DNA from 3 places in the Methylosarcina fibrata AML-C10 genome. Region 3 is predicted to be linked to each of the others. Evidence: riboswitches for the same ligand, from Rfam matches in the RefSeq annotation. Region 3 holds a riboswitch; each other region holds the start of a gene.
What was found. A riboswitch is a leader RNA that binds a small molecule or an ion and turns the genes downstream of it on or off. The one in region 3 is predicted to bind cyclic di-GMP.

Region 1 (4,966 bases), 2.9 Mb from region 3:
GCGCAAGCAGGAGTCGGCAGCGAAATTCGCTTCCTCGTTCGCCCCGAAGAGTGCCCTCGGCATCACTTTCCGCAACTATGTCACTCGGCTATTGCGGATTCCGTTCATTGCGGATTTCTTCATCGGCCGCGCCGTGCGCGACGACATCAAACTGCCCGACTATAGGTTCTAGTTAATGTTTTTTTCTGGCCTATCGGGTCTCAGGGTCGTAGGATGCGTGGTTCGTTCCTCACCACATCCTGCAAAGCCGCTATTTAGGGTTGGCCTACACAGCGGTCAAAGGGACGCGCCGCCCTATAGTGGTTTTGAAGGCTCGCTTTTGAATCGGGTTCGGCGGCTTCGCTAAGCGTCCTTGAGCGGGATGCCCCTTACCTTTACGTTGGGTATTTCGATAAATGAACAGTATCTGTGTAATCTTTGATTTGGACGGTACGCTCGTGGACAGCGAGGGGCTTTGCAATCAAGCCTTTCTCGATCTGCTCCCGCAACTGAGCGATACGGTGGAGTCGTTGACCCAGCGGTATCGCGGAAAAAAGCTGGGTCCAATCCTTGCCGACCTGGAGAGCCGCCTTTGCCAGAAGCTGCCAGATTCGTTCGAGCAGCATTATCGCCAGCGTGTCGCGGAACTCTTCTCTCATGAGCTGAAACCTATGCCCGGCGTTATTGAAATGCTCAAAACCTCGAATTTTCCCAAGTGCATTGCCTCAAGCGGACCACCTTTGAAAATCCGTCAGGCATTGCAAATCAGCGGTCTTGCACCTTACTTTGGCGACAATATCTTCAGCTCATATGAAGTTGGCTCTTGGAAGCCGGAGCCTGGTCTATTCCAATATGCAGCAAATGAGATGGGCTTTATGCCCAGTCAATGTGTGGTTGTGGAAGATAGTGAAGTTGGGATCGAGGCAGCCGCAGCAGCAGGAATGAAAGCATTCCGGTATGTGCGAAATGCTGAAACAGCGTCATGCCGGATCGGGGATGAAGTGCCATTTGACAATATGTTGCAGCTTCCCCGATTGCTGGCTCAATTTGTTAGCAATGACCAACCCATCATTCAACCGGACCGGCGCGGTAGAGCCGCGCCAGTCGGTTAATTCAAACGTTGGGCAGCTTGAGCGGCGGAGTCAGTGTTGATTTAACTGTATAGAACTCTGTATTTGTGGCCAGTTTTTTTAAGTTTCTCTGTCTTGAATTGGGTTTTGCCGCCTATCGGTGGTTTTGAAAGTTTGTTTTTATAATCGGGAGTAATGATGCAGGATATAAAACATTCAGGAAACGTCTTGTTACTTCGTGGCGCTGCATTATGGATATTAATGGCGCTGTTGCTGGCGTGGTGCATGGTAGGGCTGTATAACAAAGTACCCTACCTTGATCTGATATTCGCCGGTAAATTTACCAGACTGATGCAGGCCCACATTGATTTTCTACTGATGAGTGCGCTGATTCTGGGCTTTTATGCCGCCAAAGTGCCACTGCCTTGGCATGTGCGTTGGGCTATGGTGGTGGGAGCTTTTACTAATTCCAGCCTATTTCTGCTACAAGCGATCTTCCCTGCGCTTGACCCGACAACGGCTGGACAAACGCCTTTGATCGGTATCTGGTCGCAAGTGTTCGAAATCTATCTTTTTGCCAGCCTCATCACGACCAGCTATGGTTTTGGTAAAGGGGCTGTGATTATTTTTCGATCTACTTTTCAGTAGTACTCTTTAAAAAAATACCGATGATCGGCGAGTTGGCTTTGGCTGTGCTGGTTAGCCCAACAAGTCGGTCAAAGGGGAGCGACACACGTTGGCAGTGTTGAAGTTTTGTTTTAGGCCGTCATTCTGCCTGGCCTATGATGTTGCTGCGGCCGGCTATCTCGGCTGGTTATTGATAAGCACAAGGGTGTGCGCCAGGCGTTCCCTTTAACCTGGGATAGAGTATATGGAATCTCGTGAACTTGTTCAATCCTGGGTCGATGCTTTCAATCGCGGCGACGCAGATGCACTTGCAGACTTTTACAGCGAAGACGCGACCAACCATCAGGTAGCCGAGGAACCCGTTGTTGGCCGCGCTGCCATCCGAGAGATGTTTGCAACGGGCTTTGCCAATGCCAGGATGGTATGCATCGTTGAGCATATTTTTCAGGAGGGAGAGTGGGCCATTCTCGAGTGGCGCGACCCTCTCGGTCTACGAGGCTGCGGCTTTTTTCACGTCGTGAACGGGAAGATCGTGTTTCAGCGCGGGTATTGGGACAAGCTCACATTCTTGCGTTTGCAGCGGTTGCCAATGCCGGAGGTGCCGTGAGGGCCGCAGGAGGATGACATGGGGACTTCTCTTTTTTCCGTTGTTAATCCGGGTGCATTAGGATACCGCAGAAAAAAGCTGCGTTGGGTTGCGCTTTCTGCAACCCAACATTCGGTGCATCGATGTGTTGGGTTAACGATAAAGCTGTTAACCTAACCTACCCGCTGCATTTCATCCGGACTACATGCTACAAGCTGGATTGGGGAATTCTATAGCCCATAGACAGGACCGCATTCTGCGGCTCTGTCTATGATCTTCCTCCAATATCATTTTTCTTGAGGTAATACATTGATTGTATACTTCACGTCCAGGTTGAATATGAAATCAAACGGATCTCCGTTAGTTGAAGAATAGATGGCCTTACCGCCAAATCTGATTTCATGTCTACCGACCGGTAAGGGAGGGATCAAGAGATAGACGCCATCCCCTACGAAATCGCTGCTGGCGCCGGCAATTGCTCCGGAATAACCGCCGAGATTGAACGGGACATTATTGTCCGGAAGAGGGCCGTACTGAAATAATGGAGATTGAACGCGGTAGCTTTGCAGATTCTTAACCGGAATTCCATCAATTTTTGCAAACAACTCCGTAGCATGATTCTGGTACCATTCCGCCTGCGCTCTTAACACTTCATCCCCTTCTCCATCTCCTTCCAACGTTGCCGCTTCCGAGTTTATTACAGGGAAGAAAAGGGCCGTTCCGCGAGGCACGTTGCAAACACGATCGGCTGCCCAAACCGTTTCTCCGTCACGGTCTGTAGCGGTGGATGTTCCGCCTAAAAACCAAACTGTACCCAATTGCCTTGTGCTACAGTCGGCTGTATCGAAAAGGGGGTGCTGGTCTACCGCCATAGAGTTATTCCATGCCCACCATTTAGCGCTCCATTCCCCGTAAGTCATGCCGTAATAAGCATGGGAAGTAGCGGGCAATACGCGCGCAAATGCGCCAGGAACCAGCATTACCGACATCGCCAATATTAATGCTGACTTTACGGCGTGTTTTCTATTGTTATTATTGTTCATAGGGACTCTCCAACGTTTTCACAGTGCTTAATTTCGCTGTCACGGTAAAATTTGTTGCTTTATCAACTCCAACAAAAAAACCGGACAGCCCGGCATGCCACTAACGCGTGACACATTCGGCAGTCCGGCTTTCCCTTGAGGATCCGCGACTTTCTGTCCCTACCTTGCGCATAGGTTTGGCTTTAGTAATTTTTTGTCAAATTACCATACGATTTATAAAGTTTCTACTGAGCGTTTTTGTCAATTTTTAAGCAAGCAGCCCGGTTTCAACAAACTCTTCCGGGCTGCTTGCCCGGACGGCAAAAAGCAGAGCGGAGAGCGAGCGGCGCTTTTTGCCGGCAGTGAATTACGGCGTTAGAGCTAACTATGAATCTCGACGAACTTGTCCAATCAATCGAAGGTGTTTCAGACGAAAAGGCACTGGAGGAATTTGCCCGGCACATTGAAGCCTGGAAAAAGGATGATCGGGACGTCACCGAACTTGAAACCATGATCGAGCGGTTCTTTGGCGACACCTGGCTATTTAGCGAAGAAGACCATTCTAAAGCGCGCGAGTTTTGGGTGGCGTTCAGGGACGACGCCATAAGAAGGATCGGCGGAATGACGATGAATGAAAGGTTGTATTTGTTTGGGCTTTCCGAGCGCTTTTATGGAAGCAGGTCTGATCAGGAACAACAAATTGTCTATAGCAAACTTCTTGCAAATCCGTAACGGTGCACTTCGTTTTTATCGGCACATTTTTTCCGTTAAACTTTATTATGATGACTATTTATCAATATCGAGCACTCCTAATCGCATCACTGTCCATTGGTCCCTAGTTTTACGCAAATTTATAATCGCTCGCCCTGAAATCAGTACCGGGTATTCCCACGAGCACATCAAGTGGTGGTAAAATGGCCGGGAAAAAATTTCCGGCCGAATTTGAGCTGGCCTATACTTCTTGTAAATAACGGATCAGAATTGAACTAATACGGATTCCGATAGGCCCTAGTCGATGAATCATTTTATAAAATCGTCGTATTCGGGTTAAAACGTTGAACAAGCAATTATTAAAAAATATGAAGACGGATGAAGACAATACTATCGCGTCAAGACGCCAATTTCTGAAAAAGCTGGCGTGGGGGTCCTTGATGGCGTTGAGCGGAAGCGAGGCGGCAACTGCGGCGGTTCGGCACGTGATTTATCCGCACCGGCGGGGCCACAGCCATGAACCTGCGCACCCGGCTTACTCTCATGCGCGAAAAGCCAGGCCGTACGTTAATACGCAACCCGTTCTGTCCCCTTATCTTCATGCCGTCGAACACAAAACGCTCGCGTTCGAACATACGCATACCGGCGATAAATTAAAATTAACCTATTTCGAACACGGCCGTTATATTGAAGAAGCGCTGCGGGAAATCAATTATTTGCTCCGCGATTTCCGTACCGATGACGTTCATCCCATCGATACGGCGTTACTGGATCAGCTATTTTTTCTGAAGCAAACCCTCGGCGTCAATAAACCTTTCCATATCATCTCCGGTTACCGTTCTCCATTCACCAATTCCTGGTTACGCAGATTCAGTCACGGCGTCGCAGAGCACAGTTTTCATATGCAAGGCCGGGCGATTGACATCAGGCTGGAGGGCGTATCCTCCAAAACAATTAGAAACGCGGCGCTG
Region 2 (4,966 bases), 180 kb from region 3:
GTATCGGCCCCGCTCAGGGTTACGGTCGGTCCGCTTATTTGAGCCCATCGGTAAGTCAGCGACGAAGGACCGTTGTCGGCATCGACGCTGGCGCTGCCGTCGAGATGGACTTCGCGGCCGACCGTGATTTTCTGTTTCTTGCCTTGAAGACGATGCCGCCGCCATTGACCGTAGTGTCATAGAAAGTGCCGTCGCTGGCCTGAATCAGTCCGGCTTGAGGATTCTTTCCGCCCTCGGCTCCGTCGAATTAGTGCAGCATAGTAAAGTTTCCGGTGGCACTGATCTTGAACACCGTTCCGGCCCCTTGGCTGCCGCCGTAAACCGTGGTGCCGTAGAAGTAGCCGTCGCTGCCCTGGACCAGCTTGCCGCGGGGCGTTCCTTCCGGCTTGCCCAGAGACTGAAGCACTTGATATTCGTAGGAGGCTAGGGCGCTGGTTGAACCCATCAGCCAAATCAAGCAGTTCAGCATGACGCCGATCTTCGCTCGGGAAAAAGGAATCGTATTCATAGGGGCCTGCTTTTTGATTATTCAGTTCGTGGCGTGACTGTCCAGGCCGAGGAACAAAATTCTCAGCCTGGACTTTCTTATCGCTTTCGCAGATTTAGAGCCACGCCTTTGCGGCATGGCAAGAAACCTTCGTCGACGGCGCTATTTTATTGGCTTGTCGTGAGGATAATTGTCTTTTCCCCGTTTGCACTCGAAGTTGGCCGAGTCATTGATGCCGGTGCTGTCCTTCCCGGTATAAACCGCGACGTCAGGGTAGGGACAGAGCGGCCGGGTTTGTGTCACTACCCCGCTCGTAGTCTTCTTTGCTGCCAGGATCGTCTCGGGCGCCACGCCGTTCTCGACCCAGTTGACGACATAACTGAACGGATCTTGCGGCACGGGCCCGGTATTGGTTCCCGTGTCTCCACAATGACCGACGCCGGGCGCCATGAACAAGCGGGCGAATTCCTGCGTATGCGTATAACCCCCGCCCAGTGTGTTGACGACTTCGTCGTAATAATCGATGGTGCCTTCGGGCATGATCAACTGATCGGCAAACCCGTGCCACAGGATCAGCTTGCCGCCGCGGTCGCGGAAGGCGGAGAGGTCCGGGTTATCCGTGGCTGTTCCTCCCGGAGCCATCTGGGTGATTGTGTCATCGATATAAGACTCGAAGTTGCTGTAGTCCAGCTCCGTCTTCCAGTCCCAGTTCGGGTCGAAATAGACCCAGTATTTCGGCTGCTGTGTCGCAACCGGAAATGGGTTTAGAGCTCCTGCCGGGGATAATGTCAAGGCTGACAAATCGGTGCCGCGAACTTCGCCGTACCACAAGCGCTTGTTCCCTTTCTCGTTGGTGGAGCCGTACCAGATCTTGTTGATCGCGTTAGCCTCGGTGGCGGTAAGGCAGTCTGTGCTGTTTGCCTTGCAGGTCTTGCTGACCAATTTCTGTGCGTCGTAGGTACATCCGCGTGGATCGGTGAGCACGCCGTCGACCACGCCGTCCTGATCGTCGCAGGCGGCCACGGCCTTGCTGGTGGCCAGGTCGAGCCTCGCCTTGGGTACCGCTCCTCCATTCTCCAGAAGGCTTACCATCGGCGGCCAGAGCATGGCGGCCTGAAAAACGTCAAAGTTAATTGCCGGGGCGCCAGCCAGAATGCCGTCATAATCCTCGGGATAGCGCTGCGCCATCGCGAGCCCCTGGCGGCCGCCGGTCGAACAGCCGTTGAAATAAGAACGGCTGGGTGATGTTCCGTAGAAAGCCTGGATCAGTTGTTTTCCGATGACGGACATCAGGTGCACGGACCGGTAAGCGAAATCAATCTGAACCGGAATGTTGGGGCCACCACCGGACGGAAGCATGCCAAAACTACCGCTAAGAAAAAAACCGGAATGTCCGGTATCGGTTGTTATGCCGACATATCCTGACGACATCGAGGTCGGAGGGGTGCTCGCCCCCCCATAGACACTGCCGCCCTCGGACTGCATGCGCCCATTCCATTTCTCTTTCGTCGGTAGGCTGACCCAAATGTTAATCCCTTGAGAAACGGAACTATTAGCCGGTTGAGGCGGCACGTGAACCTTGACCCGGCAATAATCAATATTATTGCTCGTCTGCGATGTCGCTTCCTCGATAGTAGCGGTGATCTGGGGGACATCATCCGTAACCGGATGCAGAGATGCGAAGGGCGTACTGCAATCTATAGCGTAGCCGACGGCCGTAAAGCCCAGTAGCGCCAACAGACTGAATGCTCTGGCGCAGTAACGCGCCCCTTTACCGAAGAGATTGGAATTCTCCGGTGGTATTTGGGTAAATCTCATAAAATTCTCCTACTGATTAAGTGATTTTCCGAATGAGTAGCACAATCAGCCACCCACTGAATGGTGCAACGTTAAGTCGCAAATATCATAGGCCTCCGCCTACCACAGGCGGCTTACGAAGGCGTCATAGACTCCGTAGCCGCTGGCTCCGCCATTGTTATCCCCCGGAACCAGATTGCTGGAATCGGACGAAAATGAGATGAAACGACCCGTATCGGAAATACGGGGACGTTGACTGCCGAAGTAGTAATAGTCTCCCGCCACAGGATCAATCGAGGCCAGTCTTGTTTCCCCGGTTTTCAGATCATGCACTACCACATTGGTCGTTATGTAGTAATAAGAATTAAGTTCTCCGCCATAGAAGGAGGTAAATGCGACATGACGGCCATTGCGGGAAATTGAAGGGTCGTAGCTTAAGCCTACCTGAACACCCGAACTATCAATGGAAGCGAGCTTCGTCTCACCGGTCTTACGGTCGTGTATGAAGATATCCGTCCCCGGATAGTCGTAACCTACAGAGTAAAAACCATTGTTGGTATCCCCTTCCACCAGATTGCAAGCATCGGATTCGAACGCTACGAAGCGGCCGTCGGCGGAAAGAGAAGGCGAACCACTATAAATAGAAAACCAAGCACCGGCACAATATTCCGAAGGATCATATCCGGAAATGCTGGCTTCTTCTCCAGAGCTGCTGATGGAAACTCGTTCGGTCACCCCCGTTTTCAGATCGCGAACGAAGACATCCATTAATCCGTTGGTGTCTCCATCCACCAGATTGCTGGCACCGGATGTAAACGTGACGAAACGGCCGTCGGCGGAAAGGACCCGTCTGCTGTCATATGAACCGCTACCATTGTTGCCTTCCACGCCGGCGCTGTCGACGGAAGCCCGCCGCGTTACGCCGGTTTTCAGGTCGCGCACGAACACGTCGCTGACACCGTTGGTATCGTCCGGCACCAGATTGGCAGCATTGGACGAAAACGCCACGAAACGGCCGTTCGCGGATAGGGAGAAGCCATAGTTTGCGGGGTAACCCTGCTCGTCCGAGCTATTGACGAAAATCCGCTGCGTCCGGGCCTTTTTCAGGTCGCGCACGAACACATCGGCAACGCCATTGGTGTCACCGGCGATCAGATTGCTGGCCTCGGATAAAAAAGTCACGAAGCGGCCGTTGTTCGATAAGGCGAGAACGGAACTGCCGCCCTTGCCCTCATTGCCGGCGTTGCCCAGCGAGACCCGCTGCGTCAAACCGGTTTTCAGGTCACGAAGAAAGACGTCCTGAACCCCATTGTTGTCTACGGAGACCAGGTTACTGGCGGACGAATCGAACGCCACGAAGCGTCCGTCGGCGGAAACGGGGCCGTCAACGCTTGACGCATTGCCTTCTTCGCCGGTGCTCGATATCGAGGTGCGGATCGTTAGCGGGGGGGGGGGCCGAAGTTGCCGCAAGGGGCGTCAGAGCGGAAAGCAAACCGCCGGCGACAGCCAAGGGAAAAAGTCTGCGGGAGAGAAAAATTGATTTGTTCATGCTTCACCGCCTTGGGTCTCATTGTTCGGTGGCCATGACGCTGGTCATAATCGGCAGCCCGGCTGTCCCATGGGGATCCGCGGCTTTCCGTCCCTACCTTGCGATAGGTTTGGCTTTGATAAATCTATATAAGTTTTTTACTCTATTCTAAATAACTTTTCAACTGAGCATTTTACTCATCTTTCAAATCGCTCGAACGAACGGCTGCGCAAACTCCTTCGCCTTATACTGATCAACCCGACCAACTGTCGGCTGAGAGATCGCTCTGTTCGGCTACCCATTCAAGAGAATTTACACACAAAGATCATGCCAATAATTCAATAAGAAGAAGTAGTTAGTTTTATCAGCTATTTGATTGGAGTTATCGGCAAATCTCTTTTGCAAAAGGCGACATCTGAGACACTATTATGTCTCATAATTGTCTCGAAGTTGTCTCAAGAGACAGATGTGAGACGGTTTTTGGACGGGATAGAAGTTGGTCTGGATCTTTACTTTCTCCAGCTTTTCACTTGCGGGCTCGAGTTCGTCCGGCAAAACACGACGCCGGATTCAGGCTTATCCATTCGTACTGACAGGTGACCGTCACGATCCCGAATTGAAGCGAGTAAAAAATAAGCGCGCCATTGCTGCCGCCTGAACTTGCGCAGAAGGCGAACCGGGGATAATGAAATACTTCCGGCACGTTATCGTCCGGACGAATTCATTATCTTGGCCGAATCTGAAGAAAATCCTGATCGCAGGAGAAGCGGAATCCCAGGTCCGCGCAGATAAAATAATTTCGCACATAGTCCTCGAGATCCCGGCGCGCGGGCGGATGATCCATCGGCAGCAGATTGAGCATGAACTCGGCAATGGTGTAGGCGGAGTTAAAATCGGTGGTGTTGACGTGAGCGGGCACGGTCTCGATGGCGACCTCGTAACGATCGCCCTGTTTGTCCCGAAAGGCCCGGGCCAGAGCAGGCAAATCGAAACTTCGTTCCAGGAAATGCCGCATCATCCGCATGCACTGCGTGTCGTGGTGCTGCAAAACGACTATCAGTATGCCGTCGGACGACAGCATCGAGGCGAGTTTTTCCAGGGTCGGCATCCAGTCCGAACTATCCAGGTAGTAGAGCACGTGGGAACAGAGTACG
Region 3 (4,966 bases):
AGCGGCACAGTGCAGACCATCAGCAATGCCTGCGGCGTTTTCGGCGCCTGGCTGGCCGATTTCAGCCTCAGCTTCCTGGGGTTGATCGCTTACTTGTGCCCGGCGATCATTTTCTGGCAGGGATACAGCATTTACCGGCAGCGCAATCAAGCGTTGCAGAAAATGACCCTGGTGTTTCAGTGGCTGGGCATCCTTACGACGATCGTTTCAGGTGCCGCCTTGGCCAATCTGTATCTGCTCAGGATCAAAGTCGAACTGCCCAACAGCACCGGCGGCATCATCGGCCAGGAAATCGGCAATGCGCTGGTCATCATGTTCGGCAATTCGGGAGCGACGCTGTTTTTAATCGTGGGTCTTCTGGCCGGCATCACGCTGGTGACCAAGCTCTCCTGGCTGGCGCTGCTCGACCTCATCGGAAAATACACCGTCTTTCTCTGCCGAGTCGTATTTCACAGTGCCGCCCATTTGCGGCACGAACATTCAGGACAAGAGAACCGCCCGGTTTCACAACCCTCTCTTTCCAAAAGCACGCCTTCCTTCTCCGCTAATGCTCCGGAAAAAGCGGCCGGCATGCCTAAGGCTCCGGCAAAACCGACCGTCATTCCGGAAAAACCCAATGCCGTACCCGAAAAAACTTCGAAACCGTCGGCCAAAAAACCGCAAACCGTCAGCTTCGATGCCGGCATGGGCGTCCTGCCCGCCCAGGAGTTGCTGGATAATCGCGATACGCGGGTAAAAGGTTACACCCAGAGCGATCTGGAAGAAATGTCGCGGCTGGTTGAAAACATCCTGCAGGATTTTAACGTCACCGTCGAAGTGGTGGGTTTTCTGCCGGGTCCCGTGATCACCCGCTTTGAGCTGCAACCTGCGGCCGGCGTCAAAGTCAGCCGCATCAGCACGCTGTCGAAAGACCTGGCTCGGGCCCTGTCCGTCACCAGCGTGCGCATCGTTGAGGTGATCCCCGGCAAATCGGTCATCGGCCTGGAAATCCCCAACCGCGAACGGGAAATGGTCAGTTTGCGGGAGTGCCTGGCCTCGGCCGCTTTCAGTAAGTCCAAGTCTCTGCTGACGCTGGCCATGGGCAAGGACATCTCCGGCGCGCCGCTAATCGCCGATCTCGGCAAAATGCCGCATGCGCTGGTCGCAGGCACCACCGGTTCCGGCAAATCGGTCGCCATCAATACGATGATTCTCAGCCTGCTCTATAAAGCCACTCCGGAACAGGTCCGGATGATCATGATCGACCCCAAAATGCTGGAGCTGTCGGTGTACGAAGGCATCCCGCATTTGTTGACGCCCGTCGTCACCGACATGAAAGAGGCCAGCAACGCCTTGCGCTGGGCCGTCGCCGAAATGGAGCGGCGCTACAAGCTGATGTCGAAAATGGGCGTCAGAAATCTGGCCGGCTTCAATCAATTGATTCTGGACGCCGAAGCCCGAGGGGAAACCATTCGCGATCCGATGTTCCAACCGCTCAATCCGCTTGCCGAAGGCGAAGAAATTCCTCATCTACAGATGCTGCCCAGCATTGTCATCATCATCGACGAGCTGGCCGACATGATGATGATCGTCGGCAAAAAAGTGGAAGAGCTGATCGCCCGGCTGGCGCAGAAAGCCCGTGCCGCCGGCATTCATTTGATTCTGGCCACGCAGCGTCCGTCGGTGGACGTTCTGACCGGCCTGATCAAGGCCAACGTGCCCACCCGGATTTCCTTTCAGGTGTCTTCAAGGATCGATTCCCGCACGATTCTCGATCAGGGCGGTGCCGAGGCTCTTCTGGGCAACGGCGACATGCTGTTCCTGCCGTCGGGCACCAGCATTCCCATCCGCGCGCACGGCGCTTTTGTCGACGACCACGAAGTGCATCGCGTAGTCGAGTTCCTGAAACAGACCGCGCCGACCAATTATCTCGAAGAAATTACCCGGGACGTTTCCGACACCGGGGACGGCGGCAGTTATGGCGGCGGCAGTTACGGCGACTCCGAAACCGACTCCCTGTACGATCAAGCCGTACAATTCGTGACTGAAACGCGCAAGGCTTCGATTTCCAGCGTGCAGCGGCGCTTCAAGATCGGTTACAACCGGGCCGCCACGATGATCGAGGAAATGGAAGCCGCCGGCGTCGTCAGCCCGGCCGAATCGAACGGCTCACGCGTCGTGCTGGCGCCGGCCCCGGTCAAGGATTGACGATGAACATAGCCCTGGCCGGCGTCATCATTCTTTCACTGTCGGCGCTCGGCGGCTGGATGATCGTTAAAGGCTATTCGTCCGAACAGCCCCGGCAGGTCAAAGCGGTGCTTTTCGGGCTTTATTTTTGGGGTCTGGCATTCTTGCAGTTGCTGATTGCCGCGAGCGCTTATTATTTAATGAAATGATGCGGGGCTGAATCTCGCCCGGCATCAACGGTGCAGGACTTGCCGATTCACAACCTATAGAAAATGCCCAAGCTCGCCATCGGCGATGGCACCCTGAGCTTTTGCACCCTAAAGCAACAATCATTGAAAATGAACCCGTTTGCCAGCCCATTATCTAATTTCCATCAATTCAGGAAACCGACCTCTATTTGATCGATTCTATTTAGCGATTTACTTTAATTTTCACAGGCATTCCGGCCTTCAGGATAACTGTATCGATTTAAACTGATGAGAGTCCAAGCTGATTCGACCGGGTATGGAAAATTACGGAAAGTCTGCAAGAAAATTCAATTAATTGCTCAATTTTAGTAATCTATAACGACTTCAAGGCGTTGAGTCGATCGTTAAATTCGATGCTGGCGAGAATACAGCCGGTTGCTTGCCGCCTGATTCCATGACTGCATTGGCATACCCTTGTCCTCTGAAATGGGAGAGCCTCATGTCCAAGTTTATTTTGTCTCTTGCTATTTTGTCTCTTGCCCTTGCCCTGATGCTGGAAGGCTGCGCCTCGACCCGGCCGGTTCTTTATCCCAACGCGCACTACAACGCGGTCGGAGCTGAAACTGCGCAACGCGACATCGACGTTTGCATGGATCTGGCCGAAGCGGCCGGGGCCGATTCGGATAGCGGCGGCGCCGGAAAGGCGGCCGCTCAGACCGCCGGAGGCGCTGCCGTCGGTGCGGCTTCGGGTGCCGTGGGCGGTGCGGTGGTGGGCGCGGCGGGTTCCGGATCGGCGATCGGGGCGGCCGCCGGCGCGACCACCGGCCTATTGCACTGGCTGTTTAGCGAACCGGACCGCAGTCCTGCCTTTGAGAATTTCGTAAACCGATGTTTGCAAGAGCGAGGTTATCAGACCGTCGGCTGGGATTAAAAGTATGAATCCAAAGAAACGACGCTACAAAATCAAGCATTGGCAATGCTTACAGTGAAATCTTGCTCAATCGGGGCTCCTTGGCGCTCCGGTTTGAGGTCTCGCGATTGAACGTTGGTTTCAACCGGAGGAGCCTCGCCATCGGATCAAGGTGCATTTGCGCTGAGCAACTTAATCGGTTTTGTCTCATTTTCATTCTATCAGGCGCAAGCTCTAAGATTTAAAGATGACTAAAACACTCAGTTGAAATGTTAATAAGAACAGAGTAAAAAGCGACTGATCATTCATCAAAGCCAAACCTATCGCAAGGTAGGGACAGAAAGTCGCGGATCCTTGTGGGAAAGCCGGACTGCCGATAATGGCCAGCGTTAGGGTCACTCACTGATAAAATGAAGGTGATTCTCCATGAAAACCCAACTACCGTTTTTCAATCAATGGGCCGCTCTGGCTATTGTGAGCGCTTTAAATATTGCACTATCCCCCATCTCTACAACTTTAGCCGCTCCGCCCAGTACTAGTCGAGTGTCGGTATCCAGTACGGAAGTACAAGGTAATGGCGGCAGTACTGGATCCGTCATGTCCGCCAACGGCCGTTTTGTGGTGTTTAATTCCGATGCCAGTAACCTGGTTTCCGAAGATTCTAACGGCGTAACAGACACTTTCGTGCGCGATCTTAAAACCGGCCTGACACAACGAGTTTCCGTTAACAGCAAAGGGATAGAAGGTAATAATGGGAGTTATCTGTCACCCGCCATATCCGCCGATGGCCGCTTCGTGGCGTTTGCTTCCGATGCCGGCAACTTGGTCCCTGGGGATGACAATAACTGGATGGATATTTTTGTGCGTGATTTGAAACTTGGCGTAACTCAACGAGTGTCCGTAGACAGCGCGGGAAGAGAGGCTAATCTCGAAAGTTATTGGCCCGCAATTTCCTCCAATGGGCGTTTCGTGGCATTTGTATCCTATGCCAGCAATTTGGTCACTGGCGATAACAATGGAGTAGCGGACATCTTTGTTCGCGACCTTAAAATCGGTACCACACGAAGGGTGTCCCTGAGCAGTTTTGGGGATGAAAGCAATCAATACAGCTACGGTCCTTCTCTTTCTGCCAATGGTCGCTTCGTTGCGTTCGCATCTTATGCCAACAATTTGGTCGAAAACGACAATAATGGAAGAACCGACGTCTTTGTACGCGACCTTAAAACCGGCGTGACTCAACGCGTTTCCATCGATAGTCAGGGAGTTGAAGGCAATGGCAGCAGTATTGGCCCGGCTGCCATGTCGGCTAATGGCCGTTTCGTGGTATTTTCATCCGAAGCCGGCAACCTGGTCGAAGAAGACAATAACGACACTTTTGACGTCTTCCTCCACGATCTAAAAACGGGGGCAACACAACGCGTCTCATTGAATAGCACGGGAATTGAAGACAACGGCTCCTTCGGTAGCCTCAATCCCTCCATCTCAGCCAATGGTCATTTTGTGGCGTTTGAATCATTTGCCAGTAACTTTGTGGAGGAGGATACCAACAATTCACCTGATATCTTCATTCGCGACCTCAATAAGGGGGTGACCCAACGTGTGTCGGTAGATAGTTCGGGATTTGAAAGCAACGGTTCCAGTTACCAATCTTCAATTTCCGCCGACGGCCGCTTCGTGGCGTTTGGCTCCGATGCCAGCAACT

Region 1: it holds a riboswitch for cyclic di-GMP, as region 3 does, so the genes downstream of both, A3OW_RS0116120 (hypothetical protein) here and A3OW_RS0102850 (TolB-like translocation protein) in region 3, are expected to answer to the same signal.
Region 2: it holds a riboswitch for cyclic di-GMP, as region 3 does, so the genes downstream of both, A3OW_RS23985 (TolB-like translocation protein) here and A3OW_RS0102850 (TolB-like translocation protein) in region 3, are expected to answer to the same signal.

The regions. Positions count from the first base shown of each region.
Region 1 is NZ_KB889965.1:3,441,560-3,446,525, forward strand. Features, by position in the region: gene A3OW_RS0116100 (FAD-binding domain) at 1-172, shown strand, start outside; gene A3OW_RS0116105 (HAD-IA family hydrolase) at 396-1,091, shown strand; gene A3OW_RS0116110 (hypothetical protein) at 1,245-1,697, shown strand; gene A3OW_RS0116115 (nuclear transport factor 2 family protein) at 1,921-2,283, shown strand; gene A3OW_RS0116120 (hypothetical protein) at 2,550-3,305, opposite strand; cyclic di-GMP riboswitch class I at 3,421-3,496, opposite strand; gene A3OW_RS0116125 (hypothetical protein) at 3,672-4,016, shown strand; gene A3OW_RS0116130 (YcbK family protein) at 4,364-4,966, shown strand, end outside.
Region 2 is NZ_KB889965.1:751,407-756,372, forward strand. Features, by position in the region: gene A3OW_RS29210 (hypothetical protein) at 1-182, shown strand, start outside; gene A3OW_RS0103825 (choice-of-anchor tandem repeat GloVer-containing protein) at 248-508, opposite strand; gene A3OW_RS23980 (tannase/feruloyl esterase family alpha/beta hydrolase) at 650-2,305, opposite strand; gene A3OW_RS23985 (TolB-like translocation protein) at 2,405-3,640, opposite strand; cyclic di-GMP riboswitch class I at 3,883-3,957, opposite strand; gene A3OW_RS0103855 (class I SAM-dependent methyltransferase) at 4,537-4,966, opposite strand, start outside.
Region 3 is NZ_KB889965.1:567,829-572,794, reverse strand. Features, by position in the region: gene A3OW_RS0102865 (DNA translocase FtsK) at 1-2,187, shown strand, start outside; gene A3OW_RS0102860 (hypothetical protein) at 2,190-2,375, shown strand; gene A3OW_RS0102855 (glycine zipper family protein) at 2,854-3,285, shown strand; cyclic di-GMP riboswitch class I at 3,568-3,642, shown strand; gene A3OW_RS0102850 (TolB-like translocation protein) at 3,691-4,966, shown strand, end outside.